DNA from 4 places in the Neobacillus sp. DHD-1R genome. Region 1 is predicted to be linked to each of the others. Evidence: a T-box and tRNA genes for the amino acid it is inferred to sense, from the RefSeq annotation. Region 1 holds a T-box; the other regions hold tRNA genes.
What was found. A T-box is a leader RNA that pairs with one kind of tRNA and senses whether it is charged. The one in region 1 lies ahead of AC3ANL_RS19160 (valine--tRNA ligase), so its partner is inferred to be a tRNA-Val.
Positions count from the first base shown of each region.

Region 2: it encodes a tRNA-Val, which carries the amino acid that the T-box ahead of AC3ANL_RS19160 (valine--tRNA ligase) is inferred to sense. The anticodon was not compared.
Region 3: it encodes a tRNA-Val, which carries the amino acid that the T-box ahead of AC3ANL_RS19160 (valine--tRNA ligase) is inferred to sense. The anticodon was not compared.
Region 4: it encodes a tRNA-Val, which carries the amino acid that the T-box ahead of AC3ANL_RS19160 (valine--tRNA ligase) is inferred to sense. The anticodon was not compared.

Region 1 is NZ_CM173232.1:3,878,031-3,883,636, forward strand. It holds gene AC3ANL_RS19160 (valine--tRNA ligase) at 1-2,505, opposite strand, end outside; T-box leader at 2,733-2,968, opposite strand; gene AC3ANL_RS19165 (O-antigen ligase family protein) at 3,093-4,406, opposite strand; gene AC3ANL_RS19170 (hypothetical protein) at 4,623-4,817, shown strand; gene ysxE (spore coat protein YsxE) at 4,838-5,606, opposite strand, start outside.
Region 2 is NZ_CM173232.1:4,752,203-4,757,808, reverse strand. It holds rRNA gene AC3ANL_RS23530 (23S ribosomal RNA) at 1-1,965, shown strand, start outside; rRNA gene rrf (5S ribosomal RNA) at 2,167-2,283, shown strand; tRNA gene AC3ANL_RS23520 (tRNA-Glu) at 2,325-2,399, shown strand; tRNA gene AC3ANL_RS23515 (tRNA-Val) at 2,403-2,478, shown strand; tRNA gene AC3ANL_RS23510 (tRNA-Arg) at 2,498-2,571, shown strand; tRNA gene AC3ANL_RS23505 (tRNA-Pro) at 2,578-2,654, shown strand; tRNA gene AC3ANL_RS23500 (tRNA-Met) at 2,684-2,760, shown strand; tRNA gene AC3ANL_RS23495 (tRNA-Ser) at 2,780-2,872, shown strand; tRNA gene AC3ANL_RS23490 (tRNA-Met) at 3,041-3,114, shown strand; tRNA gene AC3ANL_RS23485 (tRNA-Asp) at 3,118-3,194, shown strand; tRNA gene AC3ANL_RS23480 (tRNA-His) at 3,240-3,315, shown strand; tRNA gene AC3ANL_RS23475 (tRNA-Gln) at 3,329-3,400, shown strand; tRNA gene AC3ANL_RS23470 (tRNA-Gly) at 3,415-3,488, shown strand; tRNA gene AC3ANL_RS23465 (tRNA-Ile) at 3,499-3,572, shown strand; gene AC3ANL_RS23460 (sugar phosphate isomerase/epimerase family protein) at 3,775-4,557, shown strand; gene AC3ANL_RS23455 (sugar kinase) at 4,545-5,504, shown strand; gene AC3ANL_RS23450 (MFS transporter) at 5,506-5,606, shown strand, end outside.
Region 3 is NZ_CM173232.1:5,214,253-5,219,858, forward strand. It holds gene sigW (RNA polymerase sigma factor SigW) at 1-26, opposite strand, end outside; gene AC3ANL_RS25630 (aspartyl-phosphate phosphatase Spo0E family protein) at 214-372, shown strand; gene rocF (arginase) at 629-1,531, opposite strand; tRNA gene AC3ANL_RS25640 (tRNA-Ala) at 1,753-1,828, opposite strand; tRNA gene AC3ANL_RS25645 (tRNA-Gly) at 1,836-1,910, opposite strand; tRNA gene AC3ANL_RS25650 (tRNA-Lys) at 1,971-2,043, opposite strand; tRNA gene AC3ANL_RS25655 (tRNA-Gln) at 2,045-2,119, opposite strand; tRNA gene AC3ANL_RS25660 (tRNA-Tyr) at 2,168-2,252, opposite strand; tRNA gene AC3ANL_RS25665 (tRNA-Thr) at 2,270-2,345, opposite strand; tRNA gene AC3ANL_RS25670 (tRNA-Val) at 2,353-2,428, opposite strand; tRNA gene AC3ANL_RS25675 (tRNA-Glu) at 2,434-2,508, opposite strand; tRNA gene AC3ANL_RS25680 (tRNA-Thr) at 2,531-2,603, opposite strand; tRNA gene AC3ANL_RS25685 (tRNA-Asn) at 2,631-2,705, opposite strand; rRNA gene rrf (5S ribosomal RNA) at 2,723-2,839, opposite strand; rRNA gene AC3ANL_RS25695 (23S ribosomal RNA) at 3,093-5,606, opposite strand, start outside.
Region 4 is NZ_CM173232.1:633,948-639,553, forward strand. It holds rRNA gene AC3ANL_RS02970 (23S ribosomal RNA) at 1-1,763, shown strand, start outside; rRNA gene rrf (5S ribosomal RNA) at 1,839-1,955, shown strand; tRNA gene AC3ANL_RS02980 (tRNA-Glu) at 1,995-2,069, shown strand; tRNA gene AC3ANL_RS02985 (tRNA-Val) at 2,075-2,150, shown strand; tRNA gene AC3ANL_RS02990 (tRNA-Thr) at 2,171-2,246, shown strand; tRNA gene AC3ANL_RS02995 (tRNA-Lys) at 2,255-2,330, shown strand; tRNA gene AC3ANL_RS03000 (tRNA-Leu) at 2,345-2,426, shown strand; tRNA gene AC3ANL_RS03005 (tRNA-Gly) at 2,444-2,518, shown strand; tRNA gene AC3ANL_RS03010 (tRNA-Pro) at 2,606-2,682, shown strand; tRNA gene AC3ANL_RS03015 (tRNA-Ala) at 2,696-2,768, shown strand; tRNA gene AC3ANL_RS03020 (tRNA-Ser) at 2,776-2,868, shown strand; tRNA gene AC3ANL_RS03025 (tRNA-Met) at 2,895-2,968, shown strand; tRNA gene AC3ANL_RS03030 (tRNA-Asp) at 2,972-3,048, shown strand; tRNA gene AC3ANL_RS03035 (tRNA-Phe) at 3,117-3,189, shown strand; tRNA gene AC3ANL_RS03040 (tRNA-Tyr) at 3,225-3,309, shown strand; tRNA gene AC3ANL_RS03045 (tRNA-His) at 3,315-3,390, shown strand; tRNA gene AC3ANL_RS03050 (tRNA-Cys) at 3,429-3,502, shown strand; tRNA gene AC3ANL_RS03055 (tRNA-Gly) at 3,511-3,584, shown strand; tRNA gene AC3ANL_RS03060 (tRNA-Ile) at 3,596-3,669, shown strand; tRNA gene AC3ANL_RS03065 (tRNA-Asn) at 3,695-3,769, shown strand; tRNA gene AC3ANL_RS03070 (tRNA-Arg) at 3,846-3,919, shown strand; gene AC3ANL_RS03075 (hypothetical protein) at 4,283-4,729, shown strand; gene AC3ANL_RS03080 (helix-turn-helix transcriptional regulator) at 4,731-4,955, shown strand; gene AC3ANL_RS03085 (DUF4386 domain-containing protein) at 5,013-5,606, shown strand, end outside.

The DNA.
Region 1 (5,606 bases):
CCGTTCGACTTCTTTATTTAATCGTTCAAATTCCTTTTCAAGACGGGCAATTTCTTCATCAATGTTAATCAGCCCTTCAAGAGGAAGAATGATTTCTAAACCAGTAATAACGGCAGTCATCGCCTTTTCAGGTAATTCGATATCAATCCCCATTTGCAGTTCCTCTGGATTACAGAAGCGTTCAATGTAATGACGATTGCTTTCGACTGTTCTTAGAATGGTTTCATCCTTCGCTTTGACAAGCATTTTAATTTTTTTGCTCATTGGTGTGTTTACTTCGGAACGAATATTCCGTACGGACCGAATCATTTCCATCAGAAGCTTCATATCCTGTGCAGCTTGTTCATCGGAAAGCTCCGGTTTTACAACTGGCCATGCTGCTGTTGTAATCGACTCTCCTGCATGCGGAAGGTTTTGCCAAATTTCCTCGGTGATAAATGGCATGAATGGATGCAGTAAGCGCATCGTTTGATCTAATACATGGGCAAGGATAGAACGAGTCGTTTTCTTCGCTGCTTCATCTTCCCCATATAATGGCAGCTTCGCCATTTCAATGTACCAATCACAGAAGTCATCCCAGATAAAGTTGTATAAGGCACGGCCCACTTCACCGAATTCATAGCGTTCAGAAAGTCTTGTTACGTGTTCAATGGTTTCATTTAATTGAGTTAAAATCCACTTATCGGCAACCGATTTTTCCCCGCTAAAATCAATTTCCTCGTAGGTTAAGCCATCCATATTCATTAATGCAAAGCGGGAAGCATTCCAAATCTTATTAGCAAAGTTCCAAGTGGATTCAACCTTTTCGTAACTAAAGCGAAGGTCCTGACCTGGTGAGCTTCCGGTTGATAAGAAGTAACGCAATGCATCGGCACCATATTTTTCGATAACATCCATTGGGTCTACACCATTGCCAAGGGATTTACTCATTTTTCGTCCCTGCTCGTCACGTACGAGACCATGAATCAGTACATCTTTAAATGGACGCTCGCCCGTAAACTCAATGCTTTGGAAAATCATTCTTGAAACCCAGAAAAAGATGATGTCGTAACCAGTGACAAGGGCATCTGTTGGGAAATAACGTTTATAATCGGCCGCTTCTTTATTTGGCCAGCCCATGGTTGAAAAAGGCCATAATGCTGAACTAAACCAAGTATCTAATACATCATTATCTTGGTTCCAGTTTTCCGCGTCAGCAGGTGCTTCAAGCCCTACATAGACTTCGCCTGTTTCCTTGTGATACCACGCTGGAATACGGTGGCCCCACCAAAGCTGTCTAGAAATACACCAATCACGGATATTTTCCATCCAGCGCAAGTAAGTTTTTTCGAAACGGTCTGGGACAAAGTTAACTTTTTCTTCTTTAGTTTGCAATGCAATCGCTTCGTCTGCGAGTGGCTGCATCTTAACAAACCATTGGGTGGACAGGTATGGTTCGACAACCGCGCCGCTGCGCTCAGAATGACCAACAGAATGCATATGCTCTTCAATTTTGAAAAGTACACCTAGTTCCTGAAGATCTTTGACAATTTGCTTTCGGCATTCGAAACGATCTAAGCCTTGATATATACCTGCTTTTTCATTCATGGAACCGTCTTCGTTCATAACAAGGATGCGCTCAAGATTGTGGCGGTTCCCTACCTCAAAGTCGTTAGGGTCATGTGCAGGTGTGATTTTTACTGCCCCAGAACCAAACTCCATATCAACATAATCATCGGCAACAATCGGAATTTCTCGGCCTACAATTGGAAGGATAACGTTTTTCCCAATCAGATGCTTGAACCGGTCATCTTCCGGGTGAACCGCAATGGCTGTATCGCCGAGCATGGTTTCCGGACGGGTTGTGGCAATCTCAATCGTGCCAGAGCCATCTGCAAGTGGATATTTCATATGATAAAATGCACCTTGGATATCCTTGTAGATAACTTCGATGTCAGAAAGGGCTGTTTTGGTTGATGGATCCCAGTTAATAATGTACTCACCACGGTAAATCAAGCCTTTTTTATAAAGGGTGACAAATACTTCTTTAACTGCATCAGATAGGCCCTCATCTAGGGTGAAACGCTCGCGGCTGTAATCTAGGCCAAGTCCTAGTTTGGACCATTGCTGGCGGATATGGGAAGCATACTCTTCCTTCCACTTCCATGTTTCCTCAACGAACTTATCCCGGCCTAAATCGTAGCGGTTTTTGCCTTCGTTACGAAGCTTTTCCTCTACTTTCGCTTGGGTGGCAATACCGGCGTGGTCCATGCCTGGCAGCCAGAGAACATCATAGCCCTGCATCCGTTTCATCCGTGTCAGAATATCTTGTAAGGTTGTATCCCAAGCATGACCTAAATGAAGTTTTCCGGTAACATTTGGCGGCGGGATGACAATCGTATATGGCTTTTTCCCTTCATCGTCCTTTGCTTCAAAAAACTTACCTTGTAACCACCAGTCGTAACGCCCCTTTTCGATCGTTTGCGGATCGTATTTCGTCGGCATTGTTAATTCTTTTGTTTCCATCTAAAATTCCTCCTTTTTACTAAGAAAAGCGCAAGCGCCCTGGTCAGCGGCGTATGGCCTGGAGCGCTCCAACTGAGATAAAGGAAACACGAAGAGCCGGAGGCGATTCGATGTTGACTTATCGTAGGGCGGAGAGTGAAGGACACTAGCCGCTAGGGCGCTGGAGCTGGACAATTCTCGAAGCCAAAACTTAAATTCTTATATTAACAAAAAAACCCCATTCGTCGTAAAAGGACGAATGGAGTTTGCTTCGCGGTACCACCTTTTTTCCAATCAAAGATTACATGATTGGCTCTTAAATCAGATAACGGATTTCCTCCGTCTTCCACTACTAGGATGTACTCCGTTCGCAAAAGAAGCTCCTGGGCGACCTTCAGACGTTCCGCTTAGGAAATCTTCCAGCTAATGATTTCCCTCTCTATAAGCAGGAGTGCATCGTACTCTTCCCTGTCTTTGCTTTATTTTTTAAATTATATTGTTATACTACCGAAAAAAAGGGTTAGACGTCAATCATGATAACCAATTTTTTTATATTTTATACTGTATGTAACAATAGAAGAAAATGCAAGCCCTTTATTACATCATGTTCATGCACTTTTAGAGGTAACAGACCATTCCTGCACAGCTTGTTTCTTTATGTACAAACTAGACTTAGCCAAAGAAATTCCAAGAACAGACCAAAATATCGGCGCAACCGGAACCGTACTAATATTAAAAAAGGCTTGTACTAAATAACCGATAATGGTTGCAATTAACCCATATTGGATAATGGTCTCCTGCCCTTGTGCCTTTTTAACTGCTTGGAAGGCTCTGCGTAGAACCACAATGACCAAGAGTAGGTATGTCAATAATGCGGGTGTCCCTAATGTAATTGCAATTTGTAAATATTCGTTATGGGCTTTATCGACTTTAGTATTCGGGCTCCCCAAAAATTCTTGTAGTTCCTCTGGAGTAGCTGGAAAGATAAATTCAAAGGTGTCTGGCCCTGACCCCACCCAAAAATACTCCTTTACAAGCGGTAAGGATTTTTTCCAGATGAAAAATCGGGAAGAGCCTTCATGACCAGTACTTTGATTGGAGGCAATACTCACCGAATCATTCACAACGGAATGAATCCGCTGAAAATAAAAGCCATTTTCAGTGGTATTAATGGCTAAAAGTAATAGAGCCAAACTAAATAATAAGGTAATCCACCTTTTCCACAGATATTTCCTTTTAAGTACAACAAACATAGTTAAAAATACAGTGCCGCAAAATACACCCACATACCCACTTCTTGTACTGGAAAAAAGAAGCGCAATAAAGGCTAAACAAGCTGTAATATAGTATATCGAGGTAGCTTTTTGATTAGTTGTTGTTAAATATAGGGTCAATGTTACTATCAAAACTAACACAAGATAGGACCCAAAGAAATTAGGATTATCAAAAAAAGTATATGTCCCCGTATAATTTCGCATAGCACTATTCCTAGGCAGAAAGTCTAATCCATAATGCTGCAAAATTCCGTAAATTGAGACAATGATCGAGACGATCGAAATGCCAGACATGACTTTATTTAATTTGTTCAGTTCGATCAGCCGATAGGAAAAAAGAAAAAGACTAAAATAGGAAAAGTATGTAATAAGTCCTTCCTTGCGATCCAAGGTACCATGAACGGCCGTATACGTATAATCGGACAATGCAGTGGAAATCTCGATTAAACTTAATAAAATGAGCAAAATCAATTCGACGGAAGCATCCCGCTTTGCTGGCAATAGAGTCCGATACTTTCTTTTAAAAATAAGATAGAGCCATGTACCAAGGACAAATAGGTATAAGTAATCGGTCTTTATCGTAGTATAGTACGGGTCAAACCCCCAAGGGTAAATAAGCAGCGGAAAAAGAATGATAAACCAATACATTCAAAAATAAGCTCCTTTTTATGGATCATGAAAAATAAGCCAAAAGTACCTGGAAATTCAATTCCTTTTCATTATTCCATGACTTATAGGACTTTTCAATCAGAAAATTTATAAGGTGATTACTTTTTAGTGAGAAGAAATTATTTTTTTGAGGAACAAACTGGGTGGGTTGAATATATATAAAGAAAAGCAACAGCCAAATGGGGAGGTTCTCACGTGAAGCGCAATAAATTCCATAAATATAAATACCGTCCCTGGTTTATGTCAGGTCGCAGAATAGCGGCACAATTGATTATTCCGTTTACTATTTTTCAATTTATTCGAACGTTATTTTTGCCAACGATTCTAGATGTGTTATTGTTAACGATTTTTCTGGTCATCGCCGTTTCTATCTATCTTGAAATTATTTAAGGAGCCCATTATGCAGGATTTTACTGCGGCTGGGCTCCTTCTTTTGCTTGCTTCTGTTGGTTCTCAATTTCTGTCATTCGCATCACCACATATTCGGAATTTTTCAAATGCCAATAGCGGTGCTGCAGCTGCCTTACAAATTTCAATTCATTCTTAGGCCGCTTCTTGCGGTAATAGCTTTCAGCCACTTGCGTAATCGGAATCGGCAGGGCTAAATAGCTGTAGAATAATAGTTTTTCATCCTCTTTAAACGGAAAATATTTAAAGTAATGGTACACCCAATCAAGGGTGGTATCATTACGCTTTGGATTGGTATCCAAAGCACGCGATAAATAGGGCAGCAGATCATGAATCGGTGAGCCGTAGCGGGCATTTTCAAAATTGATAAAAAAGCCGTAGCCGCGATCATCGTAAAGGAAATGCTCTGGTGATAATTTCCCGTGGGTGATCACCATCCGGGCTTTATCGTTTTCTTTCGTATTCTCGTACCATTCTTCAAATTTTGTTTTTGAAAAGCGCAGGGCCTGACTGATTTCATTGTAGTAAAGGCAATATAATAATTCGAACGGTGACATGTAAGTTTTCTTTTCACACTCATCAATAAAGCCTTCAATGAATTCCTGTTGTTTGTCGAGCTGTTGAATGGTCTTTTCATAATGCTCCGTTCGTTCTTCTTTACTGATGGTGATTTCCTTGGCGGAGAGAGTATGAAGTCTTGCTAATTCTCGAAATAACTGCTGATCCTTTTGGTCACGATTTTCCTTTTGATCGTTTGGCATCCACGGCATT
Region 2 (5,606 bases), 870 kb from region 1:
AAAGACTTATCCGTGGGAGTCAGACTGCGAGTGATAAGATCCGTAGTCAAAAGGGAAACAGCCCAGACCACCAGCTAAGGTCCCAAAGTATACGTTAAGTGGAAAAGGATGTGGAGTTGCTTAGACAACCAGGATGTTGGCTTAGAAGCAGCCACCATTTAAAGAGTGCGTAATAGCTCACTGGTCGAGTGACTCTGCGCCGAAAATGTACCGGGGCTAAACGTATCACCGAAGCTGTGGATTGACATCAACGATGTCAGTGGTAGGAGAGCGTTCTAAGGGCGTTGAAGCTAGACCGTAAGGACTGGTGGAGCGCTTAGAAGTGAGAATGCCGGTATGAGTAGCGAAAGATGAGTGAGAATCTCATCCACCGAATGCCTAAGGTTTCCTGAGGAAGGCTCGTCCGCTCAGGGTTAGTCGGGACCTAAGCCGAGGCCGAAAGGCGTAGGCGATGGACAACAGGTTGATATTCCTGTACCACCTCTTTATCGTTTGAGTGATGGGGGGACGCAGGAGGATAGGGTAAGCGCGCTGTTGGATATGCGCGTCTAAGCAGTTAGGCTGGTAAGTAGGAAAATCCGCTTACCGTGAAGGCTGAGCTGTGACAGCGAGGGAAATTTAGTACCGAAGTTCCTGATTCCACACTGCCAAGAAAAGCCTCTAGCGAGATAAAAGGTGCCCGTACCGCAAACCGACACAGGTAGGCGAGGAGAGAATCCTAAGGTGAGCGAGAGAACTCTCGTTAAGGAACTCGGCAAAATGACCCCGTAACTTCGGGAGAAGGGGTGCTCTTTGGGGTGAATAGCCTCGAAGAGCCGCAGTGAATAGGCCCAGGCGACTGTTTAGCAAAAACACAGGTCTCTGCGAAGCCGCAAGGCGAAGTATAGGGGCTGACGCCTGCCCGGTGCTGGAAGGTTAAGAGGAGGGGTTAGCGCAAGCGAAGCTCTGAATCGAAGCCCCAGTAAACGGCGGCCGTAACTATAACGGTCCTAAGGTAGCGAAATTCCTTGTCGGGTAAGTTCCGACCCGCACGAAAGGCGTAACGATCTGGGCACTGTCTCAACGAGAGACTCGGTGAAATTATAGTACCTGTGAAGATGCAGGTTACCCGCGACAGGACGGAAAGACCCCGTGGAGCTTTACTGTAGCCTGATATTGAATTTTGGTACAGCTTGTACAGGATAGGTAGGAGCCTGAGAAGCCGGAGCGCTAGCTTCGGTGGAGGCGTCGGTGGGATACTACCCTGGCTGTATTGAAATTCTAACCCGCACCCCTGATCGGGGTGGGAGACAGTGTCAGGTGGGCAGTTTGACTGGGGCGGTCGCCTCCTAAAGAGTAACGGAGGCGCCCAAAGGTTCCCTCAGAATGGTTGGAAATCATTCGTAGAGTGTAAAGGCACAAGGGAGCTTGACTGCGAGACCTACAAGTCGAGCAGGGACGAAAGTCGGGCTTAGTGATCCGGTGGTTCCGCATGGAAGGGCCATCGCTCAACGGATAAAAGCTACCCCGGGGATAACAGGCTTATCTCCCCCAAGAGTCCACATCGACGGGGAGGTTTGGCACCTCGATGTCGGCTCATCGCATCCTGGGGCTGTAGTCGGTCCCAAGGGTTGGGCTGTTCGCCCATTAAAGCGGTACGCGAGCTGGGTTCAGAACGTCGTGAGACAGTTCGGTCCCTATCCGTCGTGGGCGCAGGAAATTTGAGAGGAGCTGTCCTTAGTACGAGAGGACCGGGATGGACGCACCGCTGGTGTACCAGTTGTCTTGCCAAAGGCATCGCTGGGTAGCTATGTGCGGACGGGATAAGTGCTGAAAGCATCTAAGCATGAAGCCCCCCTCAAGATGAGATTTCCCATAGCGTCAAGCTAGTAAGAACCCTGAAAGATGATCAGGTTGATAGGTCAGAGGTGGAAGCGTGGCGACATGTGGAGCTGACTGATACTAATCGTTCGAGGACTTAACCAAATAGAAAAGCGAAGGCGACTGGTCAACTTCGACAGACGTTGGAGAGCCGGCACTGCAAATCCTGGTTTTGGATTTGAAGGGACGGATCGAAACGGCCGAGAAGTTAGGAGCCGCAGCTGGACAATTTTTAAAGCGAACTTGAGTTTTACCACTTCTTCTGCATTATCTAGTTTTGAGAGAATGATCTCTCTAATTTTATAGTCTGGTAATTAAGGCGAGAAGGTCACACCCGTTCCCATACCGAACACGGAAGTTAAGCTTCTCAGCGCCGATGGTAGTTGGGACACGCGTCCCTGTGAGAGTAGGACGTTGCCAGGCACTGCCCCTTTGGGGCTATTATTTTGTCAAAAATGAATACCGGCCCCTTGGTCAAGCGGTTAAGACACCTCCCTTTCACGGAGGTAACACGGGTTCGAGTCCCGTAGGGGTCACCATTTGGAGGATTAGCTCAGCTGGGAGAGCATCTGCCTTACAAGCAGAGGGTCGGCGGTTCGATCCCGTCATCCTCCACCATTTACTATTTAGTAATTTTGCGCCCTTAGCTCAGCTGGATAGAGTGTTTGACTACGAATCAAAAGGTCGGGAGTTCGAATCTCTCAGGGCGCATTTTTACGGGAAGTAGCTCAGCTTGGTAGAGCACTTGGTTTGGGACCAAGGGGTCGCAGGTTCGAATCCTGTCTTCCCGACCAGTCGAAGTATTGTTATAATATGTGTGTTTGGCGGTGTAGCTCAGCTGGCTAGAGCGTACGGTTCATACCCGTAAGGTCGGGGGTTCGATCCCCTCCGCCGCTACCAAATGGTTTATTTTAATAATGGAGGAATACCCAAGTCTGGCTGAAGGGATCGGTCTTGAAAACCGACAGGCGGGTCATACCGCGCGGGGGTTCGAATCCCTCTTCCTCCTCCATAATATTTTTTATTGTTTTTTATTGTCGCGGGGTGGAGCACGTTCGAATATGCTTCTTCGATTACTCTACAGCGCAACGATTGAGCTGCTTCTTGGCTATGCTTTCCGAAATCGGGGCGGTCATTAACGAAATATGGAGCATGCTTCAAACTAAATATTTTTTATTGTCGCGGGGTGGAGCAGTCTGGTAGCTCGTCGGGCTCATAACCCGAAGGTCGCAGGTTCAAATCCTGCCCCCGCAATTTGGTCCGGTAGTTCAGTTGGTTAGAATGCCTGCCTGTCACGCAGGAGGTCGCGGGTTCGAGTCCCGTCCGGACCGCCATTTTATTCCAAGTAGGTTTCCTACTATTAATATATATAGATTTTGGCGGTTGTGGCGAAGTGGTTAACGCACCTGATTGTGGTTCAGGCATTCGTGGGTTCGATTCCCATCAGCCGCCCCATTTTTATTATTATTGGGCTATAGCCAAGCGGTAAGGCATCGCACTTTGACTGCGACATGCGTTGGTTCAAATCCAGCTAGCCCAGCCTTTTTATATATTGCGGGTGTAGTTTACTGGTAAAACCTCAGCCTTCCAAGCTGATGTAGTGGGTTCGATTCCCATCACCCGCTCCATAATGAATATGGGCCTATAGCTCAGCTGGTTAGAGCGCACGCCTGATAAGCGTGAGGTCGATGGTTCGAGTCCATTTAGGCCCATCTGAAAAAAATATTGTAGGTGATTGGTACCGTGTGCATTAACACGGGAATCAGTCACCTTTTTTTATTTTACTTAGAATTTTTTATAAAATTCTATTGCAAAAACGCTTTCATTGGGTTTATAATATCAATAAATCGATTTACTAAACCGATTTACTAAACCGTTTTATAATAAATGTTCATCATAGAAAGGATCTTCGTTATGAAAAAAGTGATTGTCCCGTTAAATGCTTTTGATAGGAAGGCAGTATTAGAAAATGGGCAAGCATCCTATGTTGAGCTGATCGCTCAGGCGGGAGCCTATGGGTTAGAAATTCGTCGTGAATTGTTGCCGAATGAGAATCTGCAGCTCGATAAAATAAAAAGTGAAATAGATAAATTTGGACTCTTCACTGTTTATTCTGCTCCGATTGAATGCTGGAAAGAGAACCACCAGCTAAATGAAGAGCAATTAAGTGAAATTTTTAAAGAAGGAGTCTTGCTTGGTGCCAAGTGGATAAAGGTTTCACTCGGATATTTTCAAAAAGGAGAATCCAGTGTTACTGAACTTGCTGCTTTTCTAAAGCAAAAGCCTGAAATTCAATTACTGGTCGAAAACGACCAAACAATACACGGAGGAAATATCAGTCAGTTACAAGCATTTTTTGAAAGCGTTGTCGAACAGGATGTTTCGGTTAAAATGACCTTTGATGCTGGGAACTGGTATTATTCCGGTCAGGATGTTGAGGAAGCATTGAGTAAGCTGGCTCCCTATGTCGTGTATCTTCATTTAAAACAGGTGGAGGTAAAGAATGATACCTTCGTTACAGTGCCACTTCAATCTGAAGGTGAACACAGCTGGAAGAAAGTAATGAGGAGCTTACCGGGTGACATTATGAAAGCACTGGAATTTCCAATCGTGCCGAACAAGAAAACAAAGGATTTTATTAAAATGATTAATGATTTGGTTAAGGAAAGCGAGGCGTTAACAACGTGCAACAGCTAGATGTAGTTACCTTTGGCGAAGCAATGGCCATGTTTATCGCCAATCAGCCAGGACCCTTGCATGAAGTCAGTCAATTTACCCGTGAGCTTGCTGGGGCAGAAACCAATGTTGCAATTGGCCTTTCAAGACTGGGTCTACGGTCTGGCTGGGCTAGTAAAGTAGGAAACGATGCTTTTGGCAAGTTTATAATTGATAGACTCAAAAATGAAAACGTCAACATTGATCATGTCTTGGTTGATGAAAATTATCCAACTGGATTTCAAATGAAATCAAGGGTGTTGAAAGGAGATCCCGAGGTCCAATATTTCCGAAAAGGGTCAGCTGCAAGTCACATGAGTGTAGACGATTTTAATGAAAAGTATTTTCTAGAGGCAAAGCATATGCATATGACGGGGATTCCTTTGGCCCTTTCTGAGCAAGTAAGAGATTTTTCAAAACATGCACTAGCATTTATGAAAAAAAGCGGCCGAACTGTTTCGTTTGACCCAAATTTACGTCCTAGTCTTTGGGAATCACAACAAGAAATGATAAACCACATTAATGAAGCTGCATTCCAAGCAGATACTGTCTTGCCTGGCATTACAGAGGGACAGCTTTTGACTGGCTACAAAGAGCCCCGTGATATAGCATCCTTTTACCTTACAAAAGGCGTTAAGCTGGTAGTGATTAAGCTTGGTGAGGCCGGGGCATTTTATAAAACAACGAAAGAAGAAGGAACAGTTTCCGGCATTAAAGCGGAAAAAGTCGTTGATACGGTTGGCGCTGGTGATGGCTTTGCTGTTGGTGTCATCAGTGGATTAATGGAAGGGCTTTCGGTCCAAGAGGCTGTCTTAAGAGGGAATGCAATTGGTTCCTTGGCGGTTCAAGCACCAGGGGACAACGATGGATACCCAACAAAAGAAAAGCTTTTAAATTATATTGAAATAAATTTACAGGGAGTGAATTGAGATGATACAAACAATGACAAAAAAGCGCTGGCTGCGTCTTATTCCTATTGCTTTTATTACTTACAGTCTTGCTTACCTTGACCGGGCCAACTATGGATTTGG
Region 3 (5,606 bases), 1.3 Mb from region 1:
ATTCTTTTTTTAACAATTGTTTCCATCGAGTTTCTTCAGCTCCAATGCTGCTATACGATAATACGAATCGCTAGCGAAAAAGTTTCGTTTTTAACGAAAAACTTCTCAATACCTATAATATTAACAAAAATTTACTAATTTAGGGATAAATTAAGTTTAAAGTTTTTGTAGTGGGGAAAAAAGATAGTAATTTTTATAAAGAGGGTGTAGTTGATGGGCGCTTGTTCTCGTGATTTACTAGAAAAAATAGAACATTATCGAAATGAGATGGTTCGATTAGCATCTAATACCTCATTTGCTAATCAGAAGGTCATTGAAACCAGTATGAAGCTGGACTCTTTACTTAATAAGTATACTGCATTAAAACGTTAAACTGTTTTCGCAATGTTTGTTGTTTTTTGGACAAATTATATAGGGGATTTTTTGAATTAGTCTCTGATTCAGACTCAGTTGCTTTAAAAGACATCATACCTGTCTGCATGAGCCTCCGATTCAGACTCGGTTGCTTTAATATACTCCAAGCCTGTCCAAATGAGCCTCAAAGTAGGGGGAAAATAGCAATAAAGGTTACGAAAAGGGCCAAACGCTAAAAAGCAGCTGCACTCGCAATAGGTGCAGCTGCTCATTTTTATAATAATTTTTCGCCAAATAATGAACCCATTAGTTCAACTGCACAAATGGCAGTCTTATTCTTTTCATCTAAGATTGGATTTACCTCTACAAATTCTGCAGAAGTAATAATTTTGGCTTCTTCTAGCATTTCCATAGCAAGATGGCTTTCGCGATAGCTGATACCGCCTATAACAGGTGTTCCAACACCAGGGGCATCACTTGGATCTAAACCATCTAAATCAAGAGATAGATGGACACCATCTGTTTTTTCTTTAAGGTAGGTAATCGTTTCTTCCATTACTTTAGCCATTCCCAAACGATCAATTTCATGCATGGTGTATACTTTAATTCCTATTTCCTTAATTAAATCCTTTTCTCCATCATCCAGCGCCCTTGCACCAATGATTACTACGTTTTCAGGTTTAACTTTTGGATAATATCCTGCGATTTCAGTCAACAATGAATGTCCTAATCCAAGGCTAACGGCTAAGGGCATCCCGTGAATATTCCCAGAGGGGCTTGTCTCAGCGGTATTTAAATCACCATGGGCATCATACCAAATGACACCAAGATTTTTATAATGCTTAGAAACTCCAGCTAATGTACCAATCGCAATACTATGGTCTCCACCAAGGACAAGTGGAAATGCGCCTGATTTAATCGCCTCATCCACCTTCTCAGCCAGCATAGCACTTTTTTCTGCCACTAAATCTAAGTTCCGTAGATTAGATTCTTTATCGATGACTACTTCTGGTCTGCCAACCGGAATATCACCTAGGTCGTGAATACTATCAAATAGAGGCTTTAGTCGTTCATTAATCCCCGCATAACGAATGGCACTTGGCCCCATATCTACTCCCCTTCTCATCTGGCCTAAGTCCATCGGCATTCCTATAATTGATAGCTTTTTATTAGACATCACTGTTTCCCCCCTGCTCATGATACGTATATTTTAACCGCTTTCATCCCTATGACTCAACTCGACAAAGTCGTGTATATATATACAGTATTTTGGAAAGGTTCTGAAAGTTAACAGGAGATTTTTATCAGCGAATCCACGAAAGCTCATATTTTTTCCAACTAAAAAAATAAAAAAAGCCTTAAATCAGCATCCTGATTTAAGGCAAATATGTAGTGTGATGGTGGAGCCTAGCGGGATCGAACCGCTGACCTCCTGCGTGCAAAGCAGGCGCTCTCCCAGCTGAGCTAAGGCCCCATATAATTGGAGCGGAAGACGGGATTCGAACCCGCGACCCCCACCTTGGCAAGGTGATGTTCTACCACTGAACTACTTCCGCGTATTCAAAGATAAAAACCCATAATAAGTATCATTAGGGTTTTTATCTTTTATTGCATTATGAGCCATGAAGGACTCGAACCTTCGACCCTCTGATTAAAAGTCAGATGCTCTACCAACTGAGCTAATGGCTCATGGCTGGGCTAGCTGGATTTGAACCAACGCATGTCGCAGTCAAAGTGCGATGCCTTACCGCTTGGCTATAGCCCAATATGAATGTGATATATTTAGTATGTCCAACTTTTTTAAAAATATGAATGGTGGAGGGGGACGGATTCGAACCGCCGAACCCGGAGGGAGCGGATTTACAGTCCGCCGCGTTTAGCCACTTCGCTACCCCTCCATATTCAATTAAAAAAATGGTGCCGGCGAGAGGACTTGAACCCCCAACCTACTGATTACAAGTCAGTTGCTCTACCAATTGAGCTACCCCGGCATATTAATGGTGGAGGATGACGGGATCGAACCGCCGACCCTCTGCTTGTAAGGCAGATGCTCTCCCAGCTGAGCTAATCCTCCAAATATGGTGACCCCTACGGGACTCGAACCCGTGTTACCTCCGTGAAAGGGAGGTGTCTTAACCGCTTGACCAAGGGGCCTTTTTTATAATAAATATAGGTAAGCTTCCAAGCGGGCTCGAACCGCTGACCTCTTCCTTACCATGGAAGTGCTCTACCTACTGAGCTATGGAAGCATAGCTGATTTTCTTTGATGAAAAAAATGGCTCCGCAGGTAGGACTCGAACCTACGACCGATCGGTTAACAGCCGATAGCTCTACCACTGAGCTACTGCGGAACAATAATAATATTACAGCCTGGCAACGTCCTACTCTCACAGGGACGCGTGTCCCAACTACCATCGGCGCTGAGAAGCTTAACTTCCGTGTTCGGTATGGGAACGGGTGTGACCTTCTCGCCTTAATTACCAGACTATTTATTCGACACTATTTTATTATAATGTCTTTTTTATATTTTTCAAGAGGAAATTTAAATTTTTTCATTCCCTCAAAACTAAATAATCTAGAAGAAGTGTGGTAAAACTCAAGTTCGCTTTAAAATTTGTCCAGCTGCGGCTCCTTACTTCTCGGCCGTTTCGATCCGTCCCTTCAAATCCAAAACCAGGATTTGCAGTGCCGGCTCTCCAACGTCTGTCGAAGTTGACCAGTCGCCTCCGCTTTTCTATTTGGTTAAGTCCTCGAACGATTAGTATCAGTCAGCTCCACATGTCGCCACGCTTCCACCTCTGACCTATCAACCTGATCATCTTTCAGGGTTCTTACTAGCTTGACGCTATGGGAAATCTCATCTTGAGGGGGGCTTCATGCTTAGATGCTTTCAGCACTTATCCCGTCCGCACATAGCTACCCAGCGATGCCTTTGGCAAGACAACTGGTACACCAGCGGTGCGTCCATCCCGGTCCTCTCGTACTAAGGACAGCTCCTCTCAAATTTCCTGCGCCCACGACGGATAGGGACCGAACTGTCTCACGACGTTCTGAACCCAGCTCGCGTACCGCTTTAATGGGCGAACAGCCCAACCCTTGGGACCGACTACAGCCCCAGGATGCGATGAGCCGACATCGAGGTGCCAAACCTCCCCGTCGATGTGGACTCTTGGGGGAGATAAGCCTGTTATCCCCGGGGTAGCTTTTATCCGTTGAGCGATGGCCCTTCCATGCGGAACCACCGGATCACTAAGCCCGACTTTCGTCCCTGCTCGACTTGTAGGTCTCGCAGTCAAGCTCCCTTGTGCCTTTACACTCTACGAATGATTTCCAACCATTCTGAGGGAACCTTTGGGCGCCTCCGTTACTCTTTAGGAGGCGACCGCCCCAGTCAAACTGCCCACCTGACACTGTCTCCCACCCCGATCAGGGGTGCGGGTTAGAATTTCAATACAGCCAGGGTAGTATCCCACCGACGCCTCCACCGAAGCTAGCGCTCCGGCTTCTCAGGCTCCTACCTATCCTGTACAAGCTGTACCAAAATTCAATATCAGGCTACAGTAAAGCTCCACGGGGTCTTTCCGTCCTGTCGCGGGTAACCTGCATCTTCACAGGTACTATAATTTCACCGAGTCTCTCGTTGAGACAGTGCCCAGATCGTTACGCCTTTCGTGCGGGTCGGAACTTACCCGACAAGGAATTTCGCTACCTTAGGACCGTTATAGTTACGGCCGCCGTTTACTGGGGCTTCGATTCAGAGCTTCGCTTGCGCTAACCCCTCCTCTTAACCTTCCAGCACCGGGCAGGCGTCAGCCCCTATACTTCGCCTTGCGGCTTCGCAGAGACCTGTGTTTTTGCTAAACAGTCGCCTGGGCCTATTCACTGCGGCTCTTCGAGGCTATTCACCCCAAAGAGCACCCCTTCTCCCGAAGTTACGGGGTCATTTTGCCGAGTTCCTTAACGAGAGTTCTCTCGCTCACCTTAGGATTCTCTCCTCGCCTACCTGTGTCGGTTTGCGGTACGGGCACCTTTTATCTCGCTAGAGGCTTTTCTTGGCAGTGTGGAATCAGGAACTTCGGTACTAAATTTCCCTCGCTGTCACAGCTCAGCCTTCACGGTAAGCGGATTTTCCTACTTACCAGCCTAGCTGCTTAGACGCGCATATCCAACAGCGCGCTTACCCTATCCTCCTGCGTCCCCCCATCACTCAAACGATAAAGAGGTGGTACAGGAATATCAACCTGTTGTCCATCGCCTACGCCTTTCGGCCTCGGCTTAGGTCCCGACTAACCCTGAGCGGACGAGCCTTCCTCAGGAAACCTTAGGCATTCGGTGGATGAGATTCTCACTCATCTTTCGCTACTCATACCGGCATTCTCACTTCTAAGCGCTCCACCAGTCCTTACGGTCTAGCTTCAACGCCCTTAGAACGCTCTCCTACCACTGACATCGTTGATGTCAATCCACAGCTTCGGTGATACGTTTAGCCCCGGTACATTTTCGGCGCAGAGTCACTCGACCAGTGAGCTATTACGCACTCTTTAAATGGTGGCTGCTTCTAAGCCAACATCCTGGTTGTCTAAGCAACTCCACATCCTTTTCCACTTAACGTATACTTTGGGACCTTAGCTGGTGGTCTGGGCTGTTTCCCTTTTGACTACGGATCTTATCACTCGCAGTCTGACTCCCACGGATAAGTCTTTGGCATTCGGAGTTTGTCTGAATTCGGTAACCCGATGAGGGCCCCTAGTCCAAACAGTGCTCTACCTCCAAGACTCTTACTACGTGAGGCTAGCCCTAAAGCTATTTCGGAGAGAACCAGCTATCTCCAAGTTCGATTGGAATTTCTCCGCTACCCACACCTCATCCCCGCACTTTTCAACGTGCGTGGGTTCGGGCCTCCATCCAGTGTTACCTGGACTTCACCCTGGACATGGGTAGATCACCTGGTTTCGGGTCTACGACCACATACTCATTCGCCCTATTCAGACTCGCTTTCGCTGCGGCTCCGTCTTTTCAACTTAACCTTGCATGGGATCGTAACTCGCCGGTTCATTCTACAAAAGGCACGCCATCACCCATTAACGGGCTCTGACTACTTGTAGGCACACGGTTTCAGGAACTATTTCACTCCCCTTCCGGGGTGCTTTTCACCTTTCCCTCACGGTACTGGTTCACTATCGGTCACTAGGGAGTATTTAGCCTTGGGAGATGGTCCTCCCTGCTTCCGACCGGATTTCTCGTGTCCGGCC
Region 4 (5,606 bases), 2.2 Mb from region 1:
AAAATGTACCGGGGCTAAACGTATCACCGAAGCTGTGGATTGACATCAACGATGTCAGTGGTAGGAGAGCGTTCTAAGGGCGTTGAAGCTAGACCGTAAGGACTGGTGGAGCGCTTAGAAGTGAGAATGCCGGTATGAGTAGCGAAAGATGAGTGAGAATCTCATCCACCGAATGCCTAAGGTTTCCTGAGGAAGGCTCGTCCGCTCAGGGTTAGTCGGGACCTAAGCCGAGGCCGAAAGGCGTAGGCGATGGACAACAGGTTGATATTCCTGTACCACCTCTTTATCGTTTGAGTGATGGGGGGACGCAGGAGGATAGGGTAAGCGCGCTGTTGGATATGCGCGTCTAAGCAGTTAGGCTGGTAAGTAGGAAAATCCGCTTACCGTGAAGGCTGAGCTGTGACAGCGAGGGAAGTTTAGTACCGAAGTTCCTGATTCCACACTGCCAAGAAAAGCCTCTAGCGAGATAAAAGGTGCCCGTACCGCAAACCGACACAGGTAGGCGAGGAGAGAATCCTAAGGTGAGCGAGAGAACTCTCGTTAAGGAACTCGGCAAAATGACCCCGTAACTTCGGGAGAAGGGGTGCTCTTTGGGGTGAATAGCCTCGAAGAGCCGCAGTGAATAGGCCCAGGCGACTGTTTAGCAAAAACACAGGTCTCTGCGAAGCCGCAAGGCGAAGTATAGGGGCTGACGCCTGCCCGGTGCTGGAAGGTTAAGAGGAGGGGTTAGCGCAAGCGAAGCTCTAAATCGAAGCCCCAGTAAACGGCGGCCGTAACTATAACGGTCCTAAGGTAGCGAAATTCCTTGTCGGGTAAGTTCCGACCCGCACGAAAGGCGTAACGATCTGGGCACTGTCTCAACGAGAGACTCGGTGAAATTATAGTACCTGTGAAGATGCAGGTTACCCGCGACAGGACGGAAAGACCCCGTGGAGCTTTACTGTAGCCTGATATTGAATTTTGGTACAGCTTGTACAGGATAGGTAGGAGCCTGAGAAGCCGGAGCGCTAGCTTCGGTGGAGGCGTCGGTGGGATACTACCCTGGCTGTATTGAAATTCTAACCCGCACCCCTGATCGGGGTGGGAGACAGTGTCAGGTGGGCAGTTTGACTGGGGCGGTCGCCTCCTAAAGAGTAACGGAGGCGCCCAAAGGTTCCCTCAGAATGGTTGGAAATCATTCGTAGAGTGTAAAGGCACAAGGGAGCTTGACTGCGAGACCTACAAGTCGAGCAGGGACGAAAGTCGGGCTTAGTGATCCGGTGGTTCCGCATGGAAGGGCCATCGCTCAACGGATAAAAGCTACCCCGGGGATAACAGGCTTATCTCCCCCAAGAGTCCACATCGACGGGGAGGTTTGGCACCTCGATGTCGGCTCATCGCATCCTGGGGCTGTAGTCGGTCCCAAGGGTTGGGCTGTTCGCCCATTAAAGCGGTACGCGAGCTGGGTTCAGAACGTCGTGAGACAGTTCGGTCCCTATCCGTCGTGGGCGCAGGAAATTTGAGAGGAGCTGTCCTTAGTACGAGAGGACCGGGATGGACGCACCGCTGGTGTACCAGTTGTCTTGCCAAAGGCATCGCTGGGTAGCTATGTGCGGACGGGATAAGTGCTGAAAGCATCTAAGCATGAAGCCCCCCTCAAGATGAGATTTCCCATAGCGTCAAGCTAGTAAGAACCCTGAAAGATGATCAGGTTGATAGGTCAGAGGTGGAAGCATGGCGACATGTGGAGCTGACTGATACTAATCGTTCGAGGACTTAACCATTTTTAAGCGAACTTGAGTTTTACACACTTCTTCTGTATTATCTAGTTTTGAGAGAACGATCTCTCAATAAAATAGTCTGGTAATTAAGGCGAGAAGGTCACACCCGTTCCCATACCGAACACGGAAGTTAAGCTTCTCAGCGCCGATGGTAGTTGGGACACGCGTCCCTGTGAGAGTAGGACGTTGCCAGGCTACCCCATTTGGGGCTATTTTTTTGTGAAAATTTATTACGGCCCCTTGGTCAAGCGGTTAAGACACCTCCCTTTCACGGAGGTAACACGGGTTCGAGTCCCGTAGGGGTCACCATATTTGGAGGATTAGCTCAGCTGGGAGAGCATCTGCCTTACAAGCAGAGGGTCGGCGGTTCGATCCCGTCATCCTCCACCATATTTCTTTCTAAACTCTAAGCCGGGGTAGCTCAATTGGTAGAGCAACTGACTTGTAATCAGTAGGTTGGGGGTTCAAGTCCTCTCGCCGGCACCATTATGTACGAGCCATTAGCTCAGTTGGTAGAGCATCTGACTTTTAATCAGAGGGTCGAAGGTTCGAGTCCTTCATGGCTCACCATAATAAATTTATATGCGGGTGTGGCGGAATTGGCAGACGCACCAGACTTAGGATCTGGCGCCGCAAGGCGTGGGGGTTCGACTCCCTTCACCCGCATTCATTTATTTTTCCATGCGGAAGTAGTTCAGTGGTAGAACATCACCTTGCCAAGGTGGGGGTCGCGGGTTCGAATCCCGTCTTCCGCTCCAAATGCGCCATTAGCTCAATAGAAAGAGTATCTGACTACAGACCATATGGTTGTAGGTTTGGCCCTCTATCGGGCATGCCATATATAACGGGAAGTAGCTCAGCTTGGTAGAGCACTTGGTTTGGGACCAAGGGGTCGCAGGTTCGAATCCTGTCTTCCCGACCATTTTTATACTTTTGGGGCCTTAGCTCAGCTGGGAGAGCGCCTGCTTTGCACGCAGGAGGTCAGCGGTTCGATCCCGCTAGGCTCCACTTATTTGGAGGAATACCCAAGTCTGGCTGAAGGGATCGGTCTTGAAAACCGACAGGCGGGTCATACCGCGCGGGGGTTCGAATCCCTCTTCCTCCTCCATAATATGTATTCTTGATTTTTATTGTCGCGGGGTGGAGCAGTCTGGTAGCTCGTCGGGCTCATAACCCGAAGGTCACAGGTTCAAATCCTGTCCCCGCAATATGGTCCGGTAGTTCAGTTGGTTAGAATGCCTGCCTGTCACGCAGGAGGTCGCGGGTTCGAGTCCCGTCCGGACCGCCATTTTATCCCAGTAGTTTTTTTGAGCAAAGGACTAACATTAAATTTGTTGTAGGTAAGAATATTAAATTGGCTCAGTAGCTCAGTCGGTAGAGCAAAGGACTGAAAATCCTTGTGTCGGCGGTTCGATTCCGTCCTGCGCCATCATATCTTTTAATACGCTATTTCAACTTATACATGGAGGGGTAGCGAAGTGGCTAAACGCGGCGGACTGTAAATCCGCTCCCTCAGGGTTCGGCGGTTCGAATCCGTCCCCCTCCACCATTATGGCGGTTGTGGCGAAGTGGTTAACGCATCGGATTGTGGTTCCGACATTCGTGGGTTCGATTCCCATCAGCCGCCCCATTTTTCTAATTTGATTGGGCTAATGCCTATTAAATGTTGGCGGCATAGCCAAGTGGTAAGGCAGAGGTCTGCAAAACCTTTACCACCGGTTCGAATCCGGTTGCCGCCTCCATCATAAATGCGGGTGTAGTTTACTGGTAAAACCTCAGCCTTCCAAGCTGATGTAGTGGGTTCGATTCCCATCACCCGCTCCACACTTCTATTTGGGCCTATAGCTCAGCTGGTTAGAGCGCACGCCTGATAAGCGTGAGGTCGATGGTTCGAGTCCATTTAGGCCCACCTTATTCTAATAGTATTTTATTGTTCCGCAGTAGCTCAGTGGTAGAGCAATCGGCTGTTAACCGATCGGTCGTAGGTTCGAGTCCTACCTGCGGAGCCATTTTTTTGGATCGGAAATACTCAACAGGCATCCATGATAATGGTTAGGTCACGTGAGCATTCCGCCATTCAATAATGCGCCTTTAGCTCAGCTGGATAGAGCATACGCCTTCTAAGCGTACGGTCAGAGGTTCGAATCCTCTAAGGCGCATAAAAGTTAATATGGATTAGAAGCGCCTGAGTACTTAACATACTCAGGCGCTTTTTTACTAATATACTTCACTCCAACGGGTGAATGAGTTGAAATTCTCTACTAGAGCGCAGCTAAGCTTAACACAGCAGACCAACAGTTTGGTCTGCTTTTTTGATATTTGCAGTTCGAAAAATCGGTTATACCGTAGTTCATTTCTTAACTTCCCCTAACCAATTGCGTCTCCAAGGCCGGCACTTTGCCCTAATAGGCGGTGTCTGGTCTATTAACGTAATTTATACTTTACTTCATGTAAACTTTTTTTTACATCATGCATATAATACTATGCATGGTGTAAAAGTGAACATACAGGGGGTGTAAACCATGACTTATCAAGAAAAGAAAAGCATTGTATCATTGATCAGCGCCATATTCATTTTCGTATCTTATGGCTTGTACATGTACCCTAAGTACCCTGAAGGAGGTCTGGAAACGACCGAAACCTTTCGTTATTGGGGTTCCTTCGTCCTCATTTTGACTTTGGTTTCAATAGTCGCGCACATCATTATCAGCATTATTTTTAACATCGTCTTTAGAATGACGACTAAAGAAAAGGAACCAAGATTTGCGGATGAACTGGATAAATTAATTGACTTGAAAGCGAACCGAAATTCTTTTTTTGTGTTTATCGCCGGCTTTCTTCTTGCAATGGGATCATTGATCATCTATCAGCCGTCACAGGTAATGTTCATTATCCTGATCAGTTCAGGATTCATTTCTGATGTGACCGGCTCCGTTACTAAACTTTATCACTATCGAAAAGGAGTCTAATATGGGTAAAACTCTTGTCGGCAATCACATCCGTAAATTACGATTCAACCATGATGAAATGACTCAGCAGCAATTAGCTGACAAGGTGGGCGTAACAAGGCAAACCATCGTGGCTCTTGAAAAAGGAAATTACTCCCCATCTCTAGAACTGGCTTTCCGCATTGCTCACGCATTTAACTTACCATTGGAAGAGGTATTCTTTTATGGGGACAACACAAAGTTGTAAGAACTTTGCTTGATTTACTTTACCGTTTTTGAATTTACGATAGGGCGGAGATAAAAAATGAATTCAAATAAAAAAGCAGCAAAAATGGTAGGAGTACTGTTTATACTGGCAGCTGTTACGGCAATAATAGGTCTTAATTTATACAACCCAATCCTAAAGGGCCCCGATTACTTAATTAATGGTGCTGCACACGCTAATGAGGTGATACTTGGAGCGGTTATGGAATTAATACTTGTCGTTTCAGCGGTTGGTACGGCAACGACCATGTTTCCGATTTTAAGAAAATATAATGAGACGATCGCTCTATGGCATGTTTGCTTTAGGTTCCTTGAAGCGGTTATCATTACGGTTGGTGTAATCAGCGTCCTGTCGCTATTGACCTTAAGCCGAGAATCTGTGGCAGTAGGAATGGTGGATACCGCATCTTTTCAATCTTCAGGTACAATATTAAAAGCAATACATGATTGGACATTTATGCTTGGTCCTCTTTTCATGCTGGGTATCAATACAATGATGTACAGTTATATATTTTATAAATCTAAACTTGTACCCAGGTTCATTTCCATTTTGGGTATGACAGGGGCAACTTGTGTTTTTCTTTGTGCCTTGTTGGTCATGTTCGGGGTCATTCAGCAAATTTCTGTTTGGGGT